3 regions of the Paenibacillus sp. sgz302114 genome follow, and region 1 is predicted to be linked to each of the others. Evidence: riboswitches for the same ligand, from Rfam matches in the RefSeq annotation. Region 1 holds a riboswitch; each other region holds the start of a gene.
What was found. A riboswitch is a leader RNA that binds a small molecule or an ion and turns the genes downstream of it on or off. The one in region 1 is predicted to bind ZMP and ZTP.

Region 1 (5,914 bases):
ATAGACGTCATTGACGCTCATCGTGAACGCCATGATTTTGATATGGTTTGGGTCGGTTGCCCCTGCCTTCGCGAGATCCTTGCCGTGCTCTATGGAGCGGGAAGAGAGCATCGTTGTGAATATGGCGATCGCGAATGAGCCGAGCACGTTGCGGATCCAGTTGGTCAGCGAGGAAGCGTGGCCGCTGAATTGCTTCGGCACAGCTTGCATGCCGGCATTGCTGGCAGGCATCATTGCGAACGAAATGCCGAGGTTCCGAATGATCATCCAGAACAAAATATAGCCGTGCGGAATATCGACACTCAGCCAGCTAAGCGGCAGTGTGCCGCCGGCCATGAGCAGAACGCCGGTAATGAGCAGCGGACGCGGGCCGATGCGGGTGAAGAGCTTGCCGACAAGCGGTGTCATCAGCGCCATTGCAAGGGAGGCCGGAAGTAGAATAAGGCCGGTATCGAGCGTCGACACTTGCTGAATATTTTGCAGGAATACAGGCGATAGGAACGTTCCGGAGTACAAGCTGATCGTCACAATGCTCGTTATCGTCAGAGAGATGGTATATCGGCTGATGCGGAAGATGCGCAGGTTGAGCAGCGGCGTCTCGCATGTCAGCTCCCGCCAGATGAAGAGCAGCAGGAAGACCGCTCCAATGATGAGCAGTGCAATGGTTTTCTCGCCGGTCCAGCCCCATGTATGTCCGTTCGAAAGGGCAACGAGCAGCGATGCGCTGCTAATAATAACCGTGATGAAACCGATGAAATCGAATGATTTGGGCACATTTAACCGGTAATACGGAATGAATGGGATGATAAGCATTATGCCGATAGCTGCAATCGGCACGTTCACCCAGAACAACCAGTGCCAGCTGACATTATCGAGCAGCCAGCCGCTGAAGGTTGGGCCGATAGCCGGAGCGAGCATGCTGGATGCCGCCCAGAAGCTGATCGCCATTGGCTGTTTCTCTCGCGGGATGACTTGGTAGACAATCGCCATCGTAACCGGGGAGATCAAGCCGCTGAACGCGCCTTGCATGATGCGGAACGCGATGAGTGAATGTGCGCTCCACGCAAGCGCGCAGCAGACTGACGCAATCATAAAACCGGATAGGGCAAAGATATACAGTCGTTTGTAGCTGAATCGTTCGCCGAAATAACCGGTAATCGGGGCGAAAGTGCCCATTGCGAGCATGAAGCCGGTCAGTGTCCACTGAATCGTGCTGAGCGAAGCGTGAAAATGCTCAGAGAGCACCGGAATCGCAATGTTAATCGTGCTGATGTTGAGTGTCGAGATGAAGCTGCCGAAGAAGATGGCAATCATAATGGGCAGAACCCGAATTTGCGGTTGGGGTGCAGGTGGCTGCATAGTGGTTGTAACGCCTCCGTTCTATTTGCTTTATATGTACAGTTTTACATATAAGAGCGACCTTGACATCATACGCTCGGTGCCCAGATGGAGTCAATTGCGGCAGGCTATGGTATGAGGGCACAGCGCGTCAATAAAACGCATTCATGAGGCTTCGGCGGCTTTTTTCGGCTTGATGCAGCCCTGTGATATAATGGAGCAAAATCTATTTTGCACATTGCAGAAGCTGGGGATACGGAATTGAACATGAACACCACGAACACCAATAGAGATATGGGCAACACGATGATATGGCAAGTCAGCGGCACAGCGCCGCAAGCTGGCGAATTGGCGGAGGCGGCGGCAATGCTGCGTGAAGGCGGCGCTGTAGCTTTTCCGACGGAAACGGTGTACGGCCTAGGGGCGGATGCGCGGCGGACGGAAGCGGTGGAGCGGATCTTCACGGCAAAAGGTCGCCCGTCCGACAATCCGCTAATCGTGCATATCGCGGATGCGGCGCAGCTCGCGGAGCTGACTTTGCCGCTTGCGGCTGATGCGGCAGCGCTAGCGGAGCGGCTGATGGCAAGATTTTGGCCGGGACCGCTCACGCTCGTGCTGCCGGTGAAGCCGGGCGCTGTCTCGCCGCGCGTCACCGCAGGTCTGGACACGGTAGCGGTGCGGATGCCCGCGCATCCCGTTGCGCTGCGGCTCATCGCCGAGTCGGGCTGCCCGCTCGCCGCGCCGAGCGCGAATCGCTCGGGCCGTCCGAGCCCGACGCTGGCATCGCATGTGCGCGATGACCTGAGCGGCCGCATTGACGGCATCGTCGACGGCGGCGCGGCAGGCGTTGGCTTGGAATCGACGGTCGTAGAAATCGAGGGCGGCGATTCCGTGCGAATCTTGCGCCCTGGCGGCGTGACCGCCGAAGCGCTGCGCGAGGTTGCCGCGCATGTGGCGTACGACGCCGTGGCAGCGCCCGGCGCCGGCACAGGCGAGAGCGACGGCGAAGGCGAAGGCAGCGCCGCCGCGGATACAGCGGCGCCGCGCTCGCCGGGCATGAAATACGCGCATTACGCCCCGCAAGGGCTGATGCAGCTGGTGAAGGGCGAGCCTGACGCCGTCTCCGCCTATATTCAGGCGGAGACGGCGTCGGCGCGGGAGCGCGGCGAGCGCACGGGCGTGCTCGCATTTGCCGAGCATGCTGCTCGGTACGACGCCGACTGCGTGCTCGTCGTCGGCAGCCTCGCGCAGCTGGAAACGGCTGCGCACGGGCTTTATGGCGCGCTGCGCGAGTTCGACGCGCGCGGCGTGCAGCGCATCTGGGCCGAGACGTGCCCGGAGCACGGCATCGGCCATGCGCTTATGAACCGCTTGGCGAAAGCCGCCGGCCACGCGGTGGTCCGCGCCTAGCGCTCGCGCTTCGCGCTGTGCCTGCGTGGTGTTCTCGGAGCTGAGAGAGCCTAATACGTACTCTCAGCCCAATAATCGGCTGATTGAAGCTCTGTGAGTGCTAATTCAGCACTCTCAGATAAGGAAGCAGCCGAAAGCGCCGCGTCCCTCTATAATGGGTTTTCCAATATACCCCCAGCTCTCGCGCCTCGCACAGTGCCGAGTGCTCTTGTAGGGCTGCTGCTCACCGAGCCTGGTCATCATTCCCCCCTTGTCCGCATATGCTTGTGAAGAAGAAGCGGGACAAGGAGAGGATGACATGATCGAGAGCATGCATGCCGGGCAGCTGCTGACCCTCATTATTATAGCGGTGGCGCTGGGGATGGACGCTTTTTCGCTTGGTGTCGGCATTGGACTCAAAGGGATCCGGTTGCTGGACATTATGAAGCTGAGCGCCGTCATTGCGCTTTTTCACATAATTATGCCATTGATGGGCATCTTCACAGGTGAGTATGTCAGCACGCTGCTTGGCGGCGTCGCGACGACTGCGGCAGGTGCGCTTCTGCTGCTGCTTGGCGGGCATATGATCTACAGCTCGCTGCGCGGTGACGCGGTTGAATCCATTGATTATCGCAGCGGATGGGGGATTCTTCTGTTTGCGCTGAGCGTAAGCATTGACTCGTTCTCCGTTGGCATCTCGCTCGGTATGTTTGAGGCAGATATGCTGCTGACCGTGCTGCTCTTTGGCGTTGCTGGAGGCATCATGTCCGTGCTCGGCTTACTGCTTGGCAGACGCGTCGGCACTAGTCTCGGCGGTTATGGAGAAGCGTGCGGCGGCGTCATTTTATTCACCTTCGGCTTGCTGTTCTTGTTCTGAAATATATAAATATAGAGGAGTGTACGATTCTTGAAACGGATACTGTTTGTCTGCACGGGCAACACCTGCCGGTCGCCGATGGCTGAGGCGCTGCTTCGTACGCTCGCGCAGGAGCGGGGGCTGCAGCTCGATATTCGCTCTGCAGGTGTATCGACGATTGATGGGCTGCCTGTTTCGAAGAACGCGGAAGAAGCGCTGTCCCGCCGTGGTATTGAGCATCGCAGTGCGTCAAGAGCGCTTGAGACTGGCTCGATAGCTTGGTCGGACTTGATTCTGACGATGACAGGAAGCCACAAAAGACAACTGCTGCAGCGGTTCCCGAGCGCAGTGGACAAGACGTATACGCTGCTCGAGTTCGTGAATACCGACCCGGAAGTGCTTGAGCGCATCGCTGAGCTCGAAGGGATTTTGTCCGAGTGGCACATGAATCAAGCGCTAGGCCAGCCGTTTAGTGAAGCGAAGCGCGCTAGACTGCTGGAGCTGGAGCGGCAAATGCCGAACTTCGATATCGAAGATCCTTTCGGAGGACAGCTCAGCGTGTACGAGCAAAGCGCGGCTCAGATCGAGGAAGCGCTGAAGCGGCTGCTTGACCGGTTGCAGCAATAATTGGGCAACCTGAGGCTGCTTGGCCGGATTGATTTTCACGCGATAATCCGTTATGATGAAAATAACTAAAGACGGTTTCCAATGTAACTGGCGACGAGAGTGGGTTAAACCACGGTGGAGCATTGGAATATACGGCCGGTCGCCTGGGCAAAGAGCAGTGTGCGTAAGCATGCTCGCTCTTTTTTTGTCATTCGGAAGATGGATAAGTTTGCCGCTTGCAGCTGAATGACCGTCAGATGAATTTGATTCTTGTTCTGTAATTCAGTTTTTTATGTCCCGCGTTTTTTGCTTGTCGTCGCACAAAACGCATGTTCACCACGAATCTGGTCAATGTTCCTTTTTTGCTTGTCGCCTGAAATCAGGTATACTAGAACCAGTGTGAATCGACATTTTCCGCCATGAGCGGTCACTTGGGAGGTATATGGAATTATGAGAATTGCCATCGGTGCAGACCATGCGGGCTACCGCCTGAAGGACGAGATCGTTCCGTTCATTCAATCGCTCGGTCACGAAATCGAGGACGTCGGTTGCAATTGCGACCAGTCGGTTGATTACCCGGATTATGCGCTGCCGGTTGCTGATCTTGTGGCATCGGGCAAAGCGGATCGCGGCATTCTGATCTGCGGCACAGGCATCGGCATGTCCATTGCGGCCAACAAAGTGAAGGGCATCCGCTGTGCGCTCGTGCACGATATGTTCTCCGCCAAAGCAACTCGCGAGCACAACGATACGAACGTGCTGGCAATGGGCGAGCGCGTCATCGGTCCCGGCGTTGCGCAGGAGATTATCCGCATTTGGCTCGAGACGCCGTTCTCGAACGGTGAGCGCCATGTGGGCCGCGTGAACAAAGTGATGCAGATTGAAGCAAAATTCGCGGACGCGTAAAGGAAGCCGGTGATGACGATGGATCCAGCACAGCTTTCTAATGATGTGGAAACCGTCATTCGCGAACTAGCTTCTGCAGCGCGGCTGCGAGAGGGGCAGCTGCTCGTTATTGGCTGCTCTACGAGTGAAGTGCTTGGCCAGCGGATCGGCACGTCCGGCACGCTGGAAACTGCTGAAGCCATCTATGCTGGCGTAGAGGCTGTTCGGCGCGAGCTGTTGTTCTATCCGGTGTTTCAGTGCTGCGAGCATTTGAATCGGGCGCTTGTCATGGAGCGCGAAGCGGCTGAGCGGTATGGGCTGGAGCTCGTCTCGGCGATCCCTGTGCGCAAAGCCGGAGGATCAATGGCTGCATACGCCTTCAGTAAGCTGCAGGATGCCTGCCTGACCGAGACGGTACAGGCACACGCCGGTCTCGACATCGGCGACACCTTGATCGGCATGCACTTGAAGCGTGTGGCTGTGCCGGTGCGTCCGTCGATTCGTTCCATCGGAGCGGCACATGTGACGATGGCATATACTCGTCCGAAGCTAATCGGCGGAGAACGAGCTGTATATAACCGGGAAGCTGCTAATTTGGCGGCGCCCGGCGCTAGCGATACTTGCGATTAATTATTTTGAGGAGGACTTATACACACATGGAGAACTTACGCAAACAAGATCCCGAAATTTTGGCCGCACTTGGCCTTGAGCTTCAGCGCCAACGCGACAACATCGAGCTGATTGCATCCGAGAATATCGTTTCCGAAGCTGTGCTTGAAGCAATGGGTACTGTTCTGACAAACAAATACGCGGAAGGCTACCCGGGCAAGCGCTACTACG
Region 2 (5,914 bases), on a different contig from region 1:
TTCTCCGCAACGGAGCCGGCGCTGAAGACGCGTGATGAGCTTGGGGAGCTGTCGCTCAGCCTCAGCAGGCTCGCGGTTAATCTGCAATCGACGATGGGCGAGCTGCAGGAAGCGAACACTCAGCTGAAGAGCGACATTGAACGGGAGCGCGAGCAGGAATCCAAGCGGCGCGAGTTCGTGGCAACGATCTCGCATGAGCTGAAGACGCCGATTACCGCAGTGAGCGGACAGCTCGAGGCCATGATCGCGAACGTTGGAGCATTCCGGGATCGGGACACGTATTTGCGCAAGTCTTATACGATCATGCAGGATATGGACAAGCTTGTTCATGAGATATTGGAGCTGTCGAAGCTGGAGAGTCGCGACTTCCTGCCGCTGATGAGAGAGGTAGATCTTGTGGATCTTATCCGCGAGTCGGTCGGTCATGTAAGCTATTTAGCCAATGTGAAGAACATGACGCTCGATTGCGAGCTGCCGGATGAAGCGATCATTACGGCGGATGAGCGGCTCATGTCCAAGGCGGTCTCGAATATTATTACGAATGCGGTGCAATATTCCGGCGATGAGGAGCGTGTCATCGTGCGTTTGTGGGAGGAGCCAGCGAGCATGAGCGCGGATGGCGTCCGGCCGCGAATGATGTATCGGCTTGAGGTGCTTAACACAGGAGTGTCGATTGACGAGCCGAAGCTGCCGCGGCTGTTCGAGCCCTTCTACCGCGCGGAGCAATCGCGAAGCCGCTCAACCGGAGGCAGCGGGCTAGGCTTGTATATTGTAAGCAAAGTGCTGGATGCCCACGGAGCGCAGTACAGCATTACGAATACGCCGGAAGGCGTCAGGTTTAGCGTACTGCTGCAAGGAGCAGCGTAACCGGCGACAGGTGCATTTCACTGGGCAATTGGAAGGAATTAGCATTCCCGTACCGAACTAGTAGGGGAGAAAAAGAAGCCAATTGGAGGTTAGCGCGCATGTCGGTATCCGTTGATAGGGCAAGACAATTTGTATATGCAAACGGGCTATTGTGGGAGCAGGCACTATTCAGCTATTTATTCGACGGCGGCTCCTTAGAGCGCCTGCATAGCTGCCTGTTGAACTATAAGAACGCGGACGGAGGGTGGGCGCACGGTCTTGAGCATGATATCAAATGCCCGGACTCGCATCCGCTGGCGCTAGAGTTTCTGCTGAATATCAATCGGGATACCGGAGTGCCTCTTACACCGTTGCTCGAAGGCACAGTCGAATGGGTGGAGCGTAATCGCGAAGCGGATGGCTCCTTGCGCAATCCGGATTCGCTGATGAAATACCCGCTCGCTCCATGGTGGAGCGGAGGCGGACAGACGAAACCGGATTCGATTACAGGAAATTTGATTCGGCTTGGCATTTGTTCGGACGAGCTGAAGGCATCTACTGCTCAGTGGGCAAGCGAGGAGCTGGACATAGCGGAAATCCAGGCGAATGAGTGGCTCTTCATGGCTTATCACGCCTTTGATTACTATGTTAATCCGCCTGCAACGCCGGAGCTTGCACCGCACAGGGAAGCGGCGATTGCGAACATTATTGCTTGCGCATCCAAGGCGGAGCCGAAGCAGTACTTCTCTTACTTCTCTTTTGCCCAGACGCCGGACTCCCTGATTGCGCAAGCGACTCCTCCAGAGCTTAGAAGCAAGTTCCTCGACCACCTCGAATCCTCGCAGCGCGAGGACGGAGGCTGGAGCGATGAGCATGATTTGAAGCATTGGCAAGCCTATACGACTACGGTTGTGTTGAACGCGCTGCGCAATTACGGAAGGCTGTAGCTAGAATAGAATTCGAAAGAGCCGGACATTAGATTCTGTCGCGAACGACAGCTAATGTCCGGTTTTTTATTTGTTCGATGCCGGCAATCAGCGTGCTTGCTGTTGTTTTGAGCTCCTCGCGGAGCGGGTCGTCCTTAAGCGCAGCCAAGTTGATCTGCACCGTGAGCAGTGCCGATTGAGCAGCCGCTTCAAGCAGGATCGCGCCGATGCCGAGATCCGAAATGACATGCGGATTCGTGCAAGCGGTAATGCTCCAAGTCGCTTGCAGACCGGAGTGGCACACACGCATTAGGCGGAGCGGTACCTCGATGGCGCTTATCGTTGAATCGTGAAGAACGGCCTTGCGGCGAAGCTTCTCATCTTCGGTTGCTCGCGGCAGCTTTAGCGCTGCCATGTAACGATCGAATGCGCGAATATCTGCCGCAAGCAGCTCCTCGCATTCGGAGGACAGCCGCGTGAGCTGATCGAGCGCCGGCGCGATGAGGTGCTGCACTTCGGCGAATTTGTCGCCTTGCGTTAGATGGCTTGCCATCGCTGACATGGCAGTGCCGAGCGCGGCGGCAACCGCAGCGGCGCTTCCGCCACCGGGCGTTGGATCGGCGCTTGCTGCTCTCTCCAGAAAGCGGCGCAATGTATCGTCCCAGCATACCGTTGTCATCGGTTATTCTCCTTTCGAGCTGCCTGAAGTTGAAGCTGAATCGCATCCATCAGATTGCGGAAGAGCACGGCGGTCGTGAGCGTGCCGACGCCGCCTGGAACCGGCGATATTGCTGCCGCCGCTTCGCTTACATCAGCAGCGGCATCGCCTATGATGGAGCCGTCGGCTGTTTCATTGATTCCGGCATCAATGACAATGAGATGTGGGTTCGGCTGCACCATCTCGCGAGTGATGATGCCCGGCTTGCCGGCGGCGACGATTGCAATATCCGCATGCCGCAAATGCGAAGCGATATCCGGCGTGCGCGAATGGCAGACGGTGACCGTCGCCTGTTCGCGCTGCAGCAGATGAAACAGCGGCAGTCCGACCGTCTGGCCTCTGCCGATCAAGGTGACGTTGCGGCCTTCAAGCGGATAACCGTAATGCCGAAGCAGTCCGATGCAGGCTTGCGGCGTTGCCGGGTAGAGCCCCGCTTCGCCCGTTAGCGTCGCCAGCTTATTGGCGGGCGTGACGCCGTCGATATCTTTGAGTGGCGAGATGTGCGCCACGATGGCTGTAACGGACAAGTGCTTCGGCAGCGGCAGCTCCAGCATAATGCCATGAATCCGCTCGTCCGTGTTCAGGCTGTGGATTAAACCGGTCAGCTCCTCCGCGGTGATGTCGGCCTTAAGACAGTGCAAGTCGAACGTGATGCCGAGCTTCTCAGCCATGCGCTGCTTCGACTTGGCATAGTAGGCCGATGCCGGGTCGCCCTCAATGAGCAGTGTCGCCAAGCGCGGCTGGATTTCATTCCTCTGATGCTCCGAGACGCGCTCCCGGATGCCGGCGTAGACGAGCTCCGCCGCCTCTTTTGCCTTCAACAAGCTTGCCATTGTCATGTTGATCCATTCCCCTTTATCCGTGGAATAAAAAAAAGTACTCGCGCTAAACGCTCCATGTCTTAGAAGACAAGGGGGTTTAACAGCAAATACTTTACCCAGGCGAACGGTAGATGTGCCGAATGTATGCTTCCCCGTGGTTTATTCCACGCGTTCTCGCCAGTCGCATACAGCATGATTTTGACCATAGTGTATCACAGAATCTATTCGCCACCAATCCCGTAAGAAAGAATTTCTCGATGGCCGTCCTGGTTAGACGCTACTTCAAAATAGAGCTTGTTCCCGTCCTGTTCCTTGAACGTGATTCCGTCATAGAAGGGGGCGAGCTGCTTCGGATCGAGCTTGAACGTTTGATAGAGCGCCGTTGTCTTGCCAGATTTGAAATCGGCCATGTACAGCAGTCCCTCTTCGGAGCGGAATAGCAGGAAGTCGCTATGTACAGCCTCAACATCAAAAGCGGCATCTAGACCTGCGAGCTCAGGAAGCGAATAGCTTCGGACAATTTGGGCATCGCCGTTTACGAGCTGCACGTTGCGGCCGTCCGTCATGATTGCGAGGTTGCCTGCTGTTGCCGCATTCCGGGGCCCGAATTGCCAGTAATGTGCCTGCATCTGATGGACGATTACGCCATTTCTAACGAACAAGGTGTATACTTCGTCGTTGATCAACGGCTCCCCATGGATATGGCTGATCGTAATCAGCTCGCTGTCTTTGCCGATCGAGATAACGCTCATCGTCGCCATCGGAATGTAGCCGAGGTTCAGCTTCGCGATGCTCTTGCCGATCAGCTTCTGCTGCTGACCTTGCTTTTTGAAATAGAGTGAACCTGTCGTGCCGTCGAGCTTGTACTGTCCGCCCTTGCCATTCGCCGTAACATATTGCGAGCCGAAGATGGATGCAATCCGGTATTTCGCGTCCCATACGATCGTTCCCCCGATTGCAGCGACTGCGAAGCGGGCAGGGACGTAGATACGCTTGTTCAGCAGAACGGCTTTGCCGGCAAAAGTCATGCTGTGACCGTCCACCGTGCCTGATTGTTCACCAAGACGAAGGCTGCCTTTGTGCGTATCGTAGGAGGCATAGATCGTTTGGCTGGCGGTGTCAAAAGAGAACGAAGCGCCGGGAATGCCGCCGAGCAAATGGAGCGGGAGCAGCAGATTGCCATCTTTAATAATCGCTGTCGTATCTGGAGTGGTCAGCTGCGAGTTGTTGAAGTAGACGAAGATCGGCTTTGTTTGCTGCGGCGCAGTGCTGGCTTCTGCTTCTGCCTTGGCTGAGGTTAGTCCGGCCGGTGGTGCGGCGGCAAAGCAAGTGGCAAGGACTCCGGCGACGATCATAGTTGCGGCAGAACGTTTTACGAAGGAATTGAGCTTCATTGTCGGCGCATCTCCCAATCATTGGAATATGTTTGTTTGATCGGATAGACGCGCCTGGGCGGGAAAAGGTTACAGTGTGATATATTCCATAAATTCGAGCCGGTTACCCCAAGGGTCGCTAACGTAGAAGCGGCGGATGGAATCCGAGCTCCGTGCATCATCGTTGATTACGGTGACGCCTGCTGCAGTGATATGGCTGCGAAGCGCATCGAGCTGGCGAACGAGGATGGCCGGATGTGCCTTAAGCGCCGGGACAAAATCCTGCTGAACGCCAATATGCACCTGATGCGAGCCGCATTGAAACCAAGCACCGCCGCGATTCTGCAGCTCGACTGGTTTGGGAAGCTCTGTCCAGCCTAGGATGCCTGCGTAAAATTCCCTAGCCGCTTCCTCGCAGCCCGGTGGTGCGGCAAGCTGAATATGGTCAATTCCGTCGAATGAGAATGATTGTGGCTTAGTCATGGTCGTTGTGCCTCCTCGTTGATAGTTTTATTGTATGAAACTGTGTTTCATAAATTAATAATATCATATATGCTGACAACTGGTATGAAATTCCTCCTGAGTTTATACTGATAAAAGAGACGATTCCGCAGGTCATATCAGCATGTAAAGAAGCATATCTTGTGGAGTTTTTGCTCATAAGGAGGGCTTGCAGGCAATGAACGAACCTTTCTCGGCATCGGAGCGGGCGATGTATTTGGAACGAATGGCATCTGAACTATTGGATGTGCTTATCATTGGAGGGGGCATTACAGGGGCGGGCATCGCCTGGGACGCTTCGCGGCGCGGGCTGCGGGCTGGTCTCGTTGAGATGGGCGACTACGCGCAAGGTACGAGCAGTCGGTCGACGAAGCTTGTGCATGGCGGGCTGCGTTATCTGAAGCAGGGCGAAGTGAGGCTGGTCGCGGAAGTGGGCCGGGAACGGGCGCTGCTGCATCGACATGCGCCGCATGTTGTTATCCCTGCGCCGATGCTGATGCCAGTGTATAAGGGCGGCACCTTCGGCTACTATGCCTCCTCAATTGGTTTATATATCTATGATCGACTGGCAAGAGTGAAACGAGCGGAGCGGCGGCGGATGTATGGGCGTGTTCAGACGGAAGCGTTGGAGCCGCTATTGAAGCGTGATGGTCTTCGAGGCAGCGGCCGCTATTACGAGTATCGGACAGATGATGCACGGCTGACGCTGGAAGTGATGAAGACGGCGCA
Region 3 (5,914 bases), on a different contig from region 1:
CATAGCAGAGTGCGGCGCGGCTTTAGCGATATTTTCAACGTATATTCACCTGACCTTCTTCGTAATTCGGACTAACTGCCGATATAGACGATGGAAGATCGAGAATTGTTACACTAAAAGTTTCCATTTCTATCTTTTTGTAGATTATAGCCGAATTCGATATACTAGACTCGCTAGTAAGTGAAGAATGTATGTTAAGAAAAGGGGAAATGAAGTGTCGGATCGGGTTCGTATCGTGAGAGTTGCAGTCATAACCGGCGGGATTCTGCTCGTGCTAGCAATTCTGCTGGTGGTCATGTTGAAAATGCTAAATAGCCATTCAAGCCCTCATGTGGCACGCTTTCCGGCGCAGGAGTATCAATATATGGAGAAAGAGGCTGCGAATGGATTCAAGCTGCATGTGCTGCAGACCGATCCTTCGAATATATCGCTTGAAGTCATTCGGCAAAATCTAGCTGTATCCGATTATTACGGCGTAAATGGAGGGTTCTTCTACGATACGAGCTTGCTTAGCATGGCGGTCATGAACGGGCAGCCGGTCGGCGGTGCGAAGGGGCAATACGGGGCGGGGGATGAGAATGCCAAATACCCGCGCGGCACGCTCGTCTGGGACGGCGCGAGCAATAAGTTGTCCGTGCAGATCGTGAGCAAATCTTCAGAGCTGGAAGTGAGCGATCCGCTCCACTTCTGGGCGCAGGGCGGCATCAGCATGAGCCTTGGTCAGGATGACCTGTGGCTAGGACGCGCGATGCTGGAAAATGCACCGCTCATGGATAACAGTCATCTTCGCAGCGCAGCGGTCTATGATCGGCAAGGGAAGCTCTACCTCATCGTTAGCAGCACGAAGGGGACGCTGGCAGATTTTCGTTCGGCAATAACCGAGCAGTTGGGCAGTATGCAGCTGGTTGATGGTGTTTTTCTAGATGGGGACGGCTCGTCCCAGATGCAAGCGGCGGAGATGGTGCTGCATGGCGACAGCCGACCGGTCGTGGAGATGATGCGGATCGTGAAGTGATGGTGTTTGGAAGAATATTGCAACCTTTGCGGAGTGGGTACAAGAGAAGAATCAGATTGCGATTACGTTTGAGATACATAGTGTTACCTAGCAAACATATATTGGAAGAGGAGAGAATAGGTCAAGCTTTTGAATCCAAATTCGGAGTTGGACGGTGATTAGTAGTGAAGCGGAACATACGCATTGCCTTAGGTCAAATGCAAGAGCTGACTCAGGAAACGATGACTTTTGCCAAGCAGCTTGGAGTAACGAGTGTCCAGTTGAACACCCCGAATATTCCAGGTGTTGCGTGTTGGACTTACGAGGATCTGAATGCGATTAAGAAGACATGCGATGACAATGGACTGTTCTTGGAGTCTATTGAGAATGTTCCGATTCGTTTCTACGATAAAATCATGCTAGGACTGCCCGGCAGGGATGAGCAAATTGAGAACTATAGCACCATTATCCGGTATATGGGCCGTGCTGGAATCCCTGTCCTTGGTCACCACTTCATGCCGAATTTCGTATGGCGGACGTCCTCGGAGCCGGGTCGGGGAGGGGCTTTATGTACGGCGTTCGATCTTGAAGCGGCAGCAAGCGGCATCAATCAAGTGAAGTATGCTGCGAATCGGGAAGTGAGAATACCAGATGAGTCGGTCATGTGGGACAATTATGCATATTTCCTAAAGGCTGTCATTCCAGTAGCCGAAGAGGCTGGCGTCCGGCTGGCGCTACACCCTGACGATCCACCGGTTGCTATGCTTGATGGAACGGCGAGGATTTTCTATAAAGTGGATAATTTCAAGAGGGCGGAAGCGATTGCAAATAGTGATGCTTGGGGCTTGAATCTATGCCTCGGCTGCTGCTCGGAGATGGTCTATGGCGCTGCGAATGTGATGGAGATGATTCGATATTTTGGCCCGCGGAACAAAATCTGTTATGTGCATTTCCGAGATGTACAAGGCACGATGCCGAAGTTCCAAGAGTGCTTCCTCGGCGAAGGAAACTATCATCCCGCTGAAGTGCTGCTGGAGCTGAAACGGTCAGGATTTACAGGCTTCCTGATGGACGATCACGTGCCAAGCGTCATAAATGATTCCCCATGGGGCCATCGAGCACGCGCTCATGCCGTCGGGTATATGCAGGGGCTGTTGAATGCGTTGGAGTTGATTGAGAGGTAAAGGCGTTATGGAGCAAAAGGCATGCCAGAGTAGGTTTGTGCTTCGAAAGTGGAAATCCCCACCTTATTTCGCTGAATAGCAGTGAGTGGCCCAAGATAAATGGACATTTGCATTTATTCCGAGATAGTGGTAACCAGCAACCAACCTATTGGATTGGTTGCTTTTTTAATCTAACGAAATAGCTTAAGGGCAGGATAACTGCCAATTATTAGCGAATATCTCGGATACTGATCACTTTATCTAGGAGGAACTGATATCAGAATTAGTAGAACTATTGTAATACTGCAGACCCTAATCATTGTTGCTTTGCTCGGTGTCATATCAATCCTTATCGTAAAGCCTGAGACGAACAGAACAACCAATAATGCAGTTATCATTAATTATGACAAAGCGGATCTGGATCGGCTTGAAGAAATGGTGAGTCGATTCAATGAGGGTCATGGTGACAACTTAATGATTATTGAACCAGGTATGGACAGTGGTCCGGTCATCCATGATGTCATTACGAACGGGAGGGAAGTCAAGTGGACCGTTGATCATTCAAGAGATGCTTGGTTTCCTAATAATAAGAACAAGATCGTATATGAGTGTAAGTCGATTCGACTTCATGAACGAGATCGTGATTTTATTGATGTGCAATTGTCAAAATGTATGGGTTACAAGGCGGAAGAACAGCTGCCTGTTCTATCATTCCCGAGGGAGAAATTGTAGTTCTGAACAAGAATTGACTCGGATAGGAGCCTGCCGCTGTAAGTCTGGGCAACCGTTAGATGTCAAGAATGTTTAAATGTGTGTGAATAAGCTCTGAGGCAACCGCTAGAATTCCTCAGGCATGCTTCGATCCAAAATACTGGAGTGAGTCATACTAGCGCGCCGGTGGCTTATCTTTTATCTCCCGCTCATATAAATTCGCACTCCACATGCCAGCGTCATAGAGGCCCTTATAGCTAAATCCTGAATGGACATAATAGGCGTTCAGACTCGGATTGTTGGACATACAGTCTAGCCGGAGCCAGCGTTTACCTCTCGACCGAATATAACTTTCTGCATAGCGGATGAGCTCGCGGCCGATTCCTTCTCCCTTTCGTTTGCGCGATACGCATAACCGATGAACATATCCCGCATCCTCGTGAAATTTCTCTCCCCATATTTCCTCATCTCGCCAGTGCATGGAGAAGCAACCGACAACCTCATTCCCCAGAGTGGCGACAAACACTTCCTGATCTCGGACAAAAGCTTCGACCATCCCGCGATTGAAATGTTCAGCTCTCCACTGCCACAAGCCGTGCGTCGCATGAATCCATTGCGCTGCATCAATAAACAGGGGACGGATACCATCTACGTCTTCATCTGTTGCCCTGCGAAAAGAAAGCAATTCGGAAGGCTCGCGCCGCCAATCATGCTCCAGCCTAGATGCCGTTTCGAGCGCACGCTCTTCTCCGAGAAGCTTGGCGACAAGATGCAGCGCCGCATCAATGCCCGCTGTAACGCCAGCTGATGTAATAAGCCGACCGTTATCCACGTAACGGACGTTCTCGACCAGCGTTGTGCTAGCCGGCGCTGCCTCCCTGAGCAAATCCATGGCACGTCTGTTGGTAGTCGCGCGCAATCCAACGAGAAGTCCGGCTTTGGCGAGCAATAGTGCCCCTGTGCAAACAGACAGAGTAAACGAAGCCCGCTTTGAGGTTTCGTAGATCCAGCTGGTCAGCTTCTCGTTATACATCTCTTTGCGGGATCCCCAGCCTCCCGGCACGACGAGAATGTCTGGATCCGGGCAATCCCAAGAAGCGAAGTCTGGCTGAATCGTTAAGCCGCTAATGGTTCGGATAGCATCTTTAGACTCCAGGGCAACCGTATAAACGCGGAAGTCCTGTCCCCAATTACTAGCAATAGCGAACGTGTCGAACGGGCCGGTCACATCTAGCGCATCCACATGGTCATACACGATTACGGCAACATTTTTGACTGACAACATCCTGGCACTCTCCTTAGAAAATAGAAAAGCATCTGGTTAGAGTTAACCAAATGCTTTGCCCAGGCGAACGGCTAGTTTGAAAGATACGCTCCCCCGTAGTGATCTACGTTCTCGCCAGTTACGCATCCCGTTTATTTATTGACTATTATAAGACGGGGAAGAGAATAATTTCAACTGAATTTTCTGAATATTTAGGTTGACGACATCTTTATTTGCTAGTATTATTTTACCAATTTACGTATTTTGTAGGGGGAGATACAGCTGTCTAATATTCAAGCAATTGTACTAGACTTGGACGGAACCTTGCTCGGTAGTGATAAAACGATATCTCCTAGAAATCATGAGGCTGTTAAAAGATGTTTTGATGCTGGAATACATATTATTATTGCCACGGCGCGCCCGCCTAGAGCGGCTAATCAATTTGTGATGAAGTTCCCTTTTGTAGACTACATGGTTTATTACAACGGAGCTTTAGTCACTTGCAAATCAAAACAAAATGAGCGGCACATTAGCATTCCAATGGAGATTAGCAGGCAGATTAACAACTTCATCGAGTTAAGGGAACCTCAAGCGATGATCTCCTACGAGGTGAATGATTTATGGTATACGTGCAGCCCAGTTCCAGATTCCCGAGGAGCTCAACTGGGTATCCGCCCGAATGATCCGAAGCCGCAGGTTGTTGATAAAGAGCATATGAGTTCACTTTCCCCGACCAAAATATTGGTTCTAGGCTGCAGCAACTGGATCGATATAAGCGAACAATTCAGTGAAGTTGTAAACGTTATCGCAACCGATGAAGGAGTATTGGTCCAAATCATGCATAAAATAGCCTCTAAGGAAAAAGCCGTGCAATGGGTGTTAAGCGATATTGGAGTGAAATCAGAAAACGTTATGGTATTCGGGGATGATTTTAATGATGTCGGGTTATTCCAGATGTCCGGATTTCCGATCGCCATGGATAATGCAATAATTGAACTAAAGAATTGCGCAGCCCACATAACCGAATCCAATGATAATGATGGTGTTGCTGCTGCAATCGAGAGATTTGTTGCAATTGAGACTAGTTAGGAGGAGTCAAAATGGGTTCAAGAATCATGCATGCGATTATAGCGATTCGAATTGCAGAGAGTCTCTCGTTAGAAGATCGTACGCTATTTCTGCTAGGAGGTATCGCTCCGGATGCTGTCTCCACCAAGAATGAATCGCATTTCTTTCAAGGCGACTTACATGACACTTACATGACTTTTCGCGAAGCGTTGATTACGCAGGGTTTCTATATAAATACCAAACACACGCTGCAAGCGCGTATATTCTAGGCTACTTTACACATCTGGTCGCTGATGACATCTGGTTAAAAGGCTTCAATCTATCTTGGCTGCGTAATCGGATGGAAGCAAATAAAGAGCTATACAATCAATATCACAAAGAATTTCGCTTGTTAAACGGGCAATTGCTGGAGCATTACGGTTTGAAAGATGAGTTGAACAGGTTGTTGATTCATAGCAACGATGTTATTGATCTCGTTGAGGTGAAGTCCGCAGATGTCGAAGCGCTTATTCCCCATGTTATAGAAGATATGAATTATCCCCCCCGCAGTAATCTCTGAGAAGCTTCATGTATTCACGTTCGATCAAATCCTTGGATATATCGAAACTTCGGTTGAGGTTGCATTGATTAAATTAAAACAGGCAGCGATTCTGTATCGATTGCCCGTAAATCTAAGTGGATTGTGAGATGTCTAGAAAGCCAGAATTTAAACAG

Region 2: linked by a shared signal. The riboswitch ahead of AC0LWF_RS16655 (bifunctional 5,10-methylenetetrahydrofolate dehydrogenase/5,10-methenyltetrahydrofolate cyclohydrolase) and the one ahead of rpiB (ribose 5-phosphate isomerase B) in region 1 are both predicted to bind ZMP and ZTP.
Region 3: linked by a shared signal. The riboswitch ahead of AC0LWF_RS22680 (GNAT family N-acetyltransferase) and the one ahead of rpiB (ribose 5-phosphate isomerase B) in region 1 are both predicted to bind ZMP and ZTP.

What each region holds. Positions count from the first base shown of each region.
Region 1 covers NZ_JBVYOI010000008.1:199,544-205,457, reverse strand. The annotation lists gene AC0LWF_RS20210 (MDR family MFS transporter) at 1-1,359, opposite strand, end outside; gene AC0LWF_RS20205 (L-threonylcarbamoyladenylate synthase) at 1,606-2,748, shown strand; gene AC0LWF_RS20200 (manganese efflux pump MntP) at 3,047-3,604, shown strand; gene AC0LWF_RS20195 (low molecular weight protein arginine phosphatase) at 3,635-4,210, shown strand; ZMP/ZTP riboswitch at 4,284-4,366, shown strand; gene rpiB (ribose 5-phosphate isomerase B) at 4,640-5,095, shown strand; gene AC0LWF_RS20185 (TIGR01440 family protein) at 5,114-5,704, shown strand; gene AC0LWF_RS20180 (serine hydroxymethyltransferase) at 5,731-5,914, shown strand, end outside.
Region 2 covers NZ_JBVYOI010000006.1:28,638-34,551, reverse strand. The annotation lists gene AC0LWF_RS16670 (sensor histidine kinase) at 1-867, shown strand, start outside; gene AC0LWF_RS16665 (prenyltransferase/squalene oxidase repeat-containing protein) at 966-1,793, shown strand; gene AC0LWF_RS16660 (cyclodeaminase/cyclohydrolase family protein) at 1,822-2,451, opposite strand; gene AC0LWF_RS16655 (bifunctional 5,10-methylenetetrahydrofolate dehydrogenase/5,10-methenyltetrahydrofolate cyclohydrolase) at 2,448-3,323, opposite strand; ZMP/ZTP riboswitch at 3,419-3,506, opposite strand; gene AC0LWF_RS16650 (stalk domain-containing protein) at 3,533-4,705, opposite strand; gene AC0LWF_RS16645 (VOC family protein) at 4,775-5,167, opposite strand; gene AC0LWF_RS16640 (glycerol-3-phosphate dehydrogenase/oxidase) at 5,364-5,914, shown strand, end outside.
Region 3 covers NZ_JBVYOI010000012.1:30,026-35,939, reverse strand. The annotation lists gene AC0LWF_RS22700 (stalk domain-containing protein) at 1-38, opposite strand, end outside; gene AC0LWF_RS22695 (phosphodiester glycosidase family protein) at 215-1,015, shown strand; gene AC0LWF_RS22690 (mannonate dehydratase) at 1,180-2,178, shown strand; gene AC0LWF_RS22685 (hypothetical protein) at 2,632-2,889, shown strand; gene AC0LWF_RS22680 (GNAT family N-acetyltransferase) at 3,044-4,153, opposite strand; ZMP/ZTP riboswitch at 4,204-4,285, opposite strand; gene AC0LWF_RS22675 (Cof-type HAD-IIB family hydrolase) at 4,445-5,221, shown strand; gene AC0LWF_RS22670 (hypothetical protein) at 5,233-5,469, shown strand; gene AC0LWF_RS22665 (hypothetical protein) at 5,541-5,759, shown strand.